Regions from separate parts of the Vibrio sp. Of14-4 genome, predicted to be linked through region 1. Evidence: riboswitches for the same ligand, from Rfam matches in the RefSeq annotation. Region 1 holds a riboswitch; the other holds the start of a gene.
The links. A riboswitch is a leader RNA that binds a small molecule or an ion and turns the genes downstream of it on or off. The one in region 1 is predicted to bind cyclic di-GMP.

Region 1 (2,461 bases):
GCGGATAACAAATTCTCGCTGGTTAGCCATTCGAGTTATTACCAGTACGAGCATCGCTTCAGTGGTAGATAGTGCTTTGTTTATTGGCATTGCCTTTTATAATGTGATACCTAATGATGTGTTATTGGTTATGTTCTATAGCCAAGTATCCATCAAGGTTCTTTATGCGTTAGTTAGTGTTGGGCCAATTTATTATGCCAGAAAGCTGTTTTCTCGGTTAATCAATGTCAAGGAGTCATAATCAATGGCAATCTATAATAAGAATCTGGGTAAAAAGACAGAGTATGTTTCTCAATATAAACCAGAACTGCTCGATCCAATTCCGAGAGCAAGAGGGCGGGCCGAGATCAAAGAGCGTATACAAGCTACTCATACTGGCTTCGATTTATGGACAGCTTTTGAGATCTCTTGGCTCAATAATAAAGGGAAACCAGTGGTTGCAATCGGCGAATTCGTGATTCCCCACACCTCGGATAACTTGATTGAGTCTAAGTCTTTTAAATTGTACCTAAACAGCTATAACCAAACCCGATTCGATTCCCAAGATCTTGTTATGCAGCAAATGAAACAAGACCTTAGTGAAGCCGCTGGAGCCGAAGTATTAGTATCATTTGTTGCTGTTGATGAACCTCAACAAACGTCAGTCGATAAAAACGTACATTGTATTGATGGTTTGGATATTACAGTAGACTCATTTGATTATAATGAGGACTCCTTGATAGGGTCCACAGAAGATCAATATGTTACAGAGTCTTTGTGCTCTCACCTTCTCAAGTCTAACTGCTTGGTCACTAACCAACCTGATTGGGGAAGTGTTTATATCCGTTATACAGGAGCCAAAATCGATCATGAAGCCTTGTTACGGTATCTAATATCATTCCGTGAACACAATGAATTTCATGAGCAATGTGTAGAGCGCATCTACTCCGATATTAAACGCTGCTGCAAGCCGGAAAAACTGACCGTTTTCGCAAGGTATACAAGGCGGGGCGGTCTTGATATCAATCCTTACCGAAGCGATTTTGAAAGTGAGATCTGTTCAGCAAGAAACCCAAGACAATAAACTGATTAATATAGTTTTATTTTCTTTACATGGAAGTCAATCCTATTGACTTCCACAACACTACGGAGTGAAGTATCGCTGTCACCGCATGCATTACTCTATCTAAAGTAACTCAGAAATAAAAGCGAAAGATCAGACTGGAGGACAGGCTTAAACCAGCTCTTTTTTCGTTTATGTCTGATGTTGCCTATACTTAACACAGGACAAACTGGGCAAACCTGTCGTGAGGCGGGGACGCAAAGTGACAGCACAGCTTAAGCTGTGGGCTGCATTGCATTAGCTTTAGGGGAACCTGACTATGCTTACACTACCCACTTCATTAACTAACCAATTCAAACAGTGCATCCTAACGACTCGTATCTTGAAGAAAGAGTCCGTGCCATTCCATCAATTAATTAATGGTCTAAACGGTTATTCAGGCCTTCTCGCGATGACTAACGAACATCTTTTATGTTGCTGTGACAAAGCGACACTGAATGAGTTCCGTGAAACGGGTGTTCTATTTAGCGGACATTTGTTCAAGCTCAATGAGCTTGACGCTCTTACTATTACCGAAGCTCCAGTGTTTGCTAATGCTACTAAAAGTATCAAATAGGGTATTTTATGAACGTCCTACCGCTTTTAAACTTTTAGCTTCTTTGAGCTGAATTAGGGTGGTAGATAAGGTGTGACGAAATAGAGTATATATTCTGAATATTTTGAGGTAAATTTTGAATACATCACATAACCATTTGATTTTTATGGATTAAAATCTGAAAATTGATGAAATTATGTGATGCTATTCGGCATGATTTGGACTAGTCCAACAGAGTGGCCGATACGTCAATAAAGAAGCAATAAGAAAAACTTCACATGTATTCATGTCACAAGACTGCATCAAACGTTTATATTGGAGGAGTCTAATTCAGCTAGGAAAAATAAATATGATAACAATAGAGCGCAATGAGTCCCTGTTTCAGAACATGGTAAGCCACACAGATAAAGATGACTCGACAGTCGGTGTGACTATATTCATGGGTGAGAAAATTTTAACCGGAGAACTCATATCTGAACGCCGATACTTTGAGCTAGTTAATGAACACCTACATGATAGTACAGAAAATCTTGCTTTTGATTGCCAACTGGCTTTGAATTCAAGTAATTCCGGTGACAGCCAGTACTTCCATCTAAAGAATGCAATTTACATTGATTCAAACGGGCGTTCTATGCCTGCGGAGGGATGCCTTCTTAGAGGAAGAGTGTCGGGTGTTCAGGCTGTATCTATTGGTTCTTGGTTGTTGCCCAAGGGACAATAGAAATATTGGTGTCATTGAGTCTAAGAGTTGTCTCATTACTAAATTCAAGCAGTCGTGATCTTTTTGGTGCTCAGAGCCAATAAAAACTATTATAAAAACCGAC
Region 2 (2,461 bases), on a different contig from region 1:
AAAATAATCGATAACTCCGAAGAAGGCGGCTATCTAGCAACAAAATTCCTAATTGAACACGGTCATAAAGATATCGCATGTCTTAGTGGGCACTTTGAGAAAGCAGCGTGCCAAGAACGTATACAAGGGTTTCGCCGAGCAATGAGTGAAGCTAACTTAAAAATTAACGAGGACTGGATTCTCGAAGGCAACTTCGAATGCGATACTGCCGTGCTCGCCGCAGATAAAATTGTCGCAATGGATAACAAACCAACGGCTGTCTTTTGTTTCAATGATACTATGGCTCTTGGTCTAATGAGCAGACTGCAGCAAAAAGGAATTAAAATACCTGAACAGATTTCAGTTATCGGCTATGACAATATAGAGCTCGCTGAATACTTCTCTCCACCACTTACTACTGTGCACCAACCTAAACGTCGCGTAGGCAAAAATGCGTTTGAAATTCTTTTGGAACGTATCAAAGATAAAGAGCATGAAAAGCGTGTTTTCGAAATGCATCCAGAGATTGTGATTCGTGATACGGTTTACAATCTAAGTGAATGAATACGAACCGGCTGATAAGTTAAACTATTAGCCGACTCTATCATTTTGACACAAAATATTTGGATCGATATCACACTTATTCAATCACGTTGTGATACTTACCTCAAATCTTATTTATTCTTAAATTGTTCGACTAATGCCACGAACAGGGCAAACCAACTCGAAAGAGTGGGACGCAAAGCTTCCGGCCTGACTCAGGGAACTGAAAGGTAGCGGAGTTGCCGATGGGCAAAAATGCAAACTATCATACCGTTTAAAACAATACATGGACTAGTGATTTGATGTTTCGGTAGCCACATGTGTCTGTTCTAAAAAATGTATGACTTCTTTATCAACATTTTACCTGCATTATTTTGCTAATCTCTCGGACCTGGCTTTGGTGGCGTATAATAAAATATACACCGAGATAAAACAGCATGGATAAACCAATACTTAAAGAATCGATGCGACTTTTTGATCAGCTTGGTCAGATAAAATCGCGCTCAATGTTCGGCGGATTCGGCATCTTCGCAGACGACATAATGTTCGCATTAGTCGTTAACGATAAGCTACACATCCGCGCCGATGACAAACTAGCCAATCAATTTAAAACTGAGGGCTTAACACCATACGTATATAAAAAACGTGGGTTCCCCGTTGTTACAAAATACTTTGCGTTAACTGATGACATTGCAACTTGTGAGGAGCGAGCGCTTTCTTTAGCCTATCGCTCTCTAGAAGTGGCCAAGAAAGAAAAGACGACACAAGCTAAAGCTAGGCCGACTCGACTTAAAGACTTACCTAACCTTCGACTGGCAACAGAACGTATGTTAAAGAAAGCCGGAATCGATAGCGTCGAAAATTTAGAACAAATAGGGTCAGTAAAGGCGTTTAAGGCGATTCAAGCAACGCACCCTGCAGAGGTGTCAATTGAGTTGCTCTGGGCTTTAGAAGGCGCTATAAAAGGCAAACATTGGTCAGTTATTCCTACTACTCGCAGAGCGGAGTTAGAAAGTCTTCTTAATAGCTAATCACAACATGCTTTGAAACTAAGTCAGCCAGCTAGGTTGGCTTTTTTATTTTCTGTTTGAAATTTTACTTCTTTTCAACTGTTCTTATTTTCATATCCCTTTACTCATATTTAGGAAGCCTCTATGAATAAAAAACTCGTGTTAGGAGTTCTGCTCGTCGGACTGATTGTGTTTCTTGGCATTAACTTTGGTCAATATCTCACTTTAGAAAATGCTAAAGCTCAACAAGCCTCGCTATCTGAGTTTATAAATAACAACTTTGCACTAGCCGCTATAAGTTATTTTCTTGCCTATGTCGCCATTACTGCTTTCTCCATTCCAGGCGCTGCCGTTGTGACGCTTCTAGGTGCGGCTTTATTCGGCTTTTGGGCCAGTCTTTTACTTGTCTCATTTGCAAGCACCATAGGTGCGACTCTCGCCTTTCTCAGCAGTCGTTTTTTACTTCGAGATTGGGTGCAAACCAAATTTGGCGACAAATTAAAAGCAATCAATGACGGAGTGGCTAGAGATGGGGCATTCTATTTATTTTCGCTTCGCCTAATACCTGTATTTCCTTTCTTCCTAATAAACCTTCTAATGGGGCTAACACCAATATCTACTGCTCGTTTTTACCTGGTAAGCCAATTGGGAATGCTGCCGGGTACCGCGGTTTATCTCAATGCAGGCACACAATTGGCACAAATAGAAAGCCTATCGGGTATCGTATCTGCTCCGGTATTACTATCATTTGCTCTACTTGGGCTATTCCCAGTAGTCACTAAATGGGTGATGGGAAAATTCAAAGGAGCGACACAAACTCAAAATGAGAGTTAGTTTTGAAAATTTTCTCAACCGCTAATGTAATAGAAGTTCATATAGTCTGTGAACTTCTAAAATCACAGCAAATACATTGCCAAGTCAGAGGAGAT

Region 2: linked by a shared signal. The riboswitch ahead of MHN79_RS00520 (TfoX/Sxy family DNA transformation protein) and the one ahead of MHN79_RS06720 (hypothetical protein) in region 1 are both predicted to bind cyclic di-GMP.

The regions. Positions count from the first base shown of each region.
Region 1 covers NZ_JAKRGI010000005.1:31,561-34,021, reverse strand. Annotated here, with positions in the region: gene MHN79_RS06730 (queuosine precursor transporter) at 1-241, shown strand, start outside; gene queF (NADPH-dependent 7-cyano-7-deazaguanine reductase QueF) at 245-1,063, shown strand; cyclic di-GMP riboswitch class I at 1,265-1,342, shown strand; gene MHN79_RS06720 (hypothetical protein) at 1,362-1,658, shown strand; gene MHN79_RS06715 (hypothetical protein) at 1,987-2,358, shown strand.
Region 2 covers NZ_JAKRGI010000001.1:113,802-116,262, reverse strand. Annotated here, with positions in the region: gene purR (HTH-type transcriptional repressor PurR) at 1-543, shown strand, start outside; cyclic di-GMP riboswitch class I at 683-769, shown strand; gene MHN79_RS00520 (TfoX/Sxy family DNA transformation protein) at 960-1,553, shown strand; gene MHN79_RS00515 (TVP38/TMEM64 family protein) at 1,677-2,366, shown strand; gene MHN79_RS00510 (DUF2007 domain-containing protein) at 2,369-2,461, shown strand, end outside.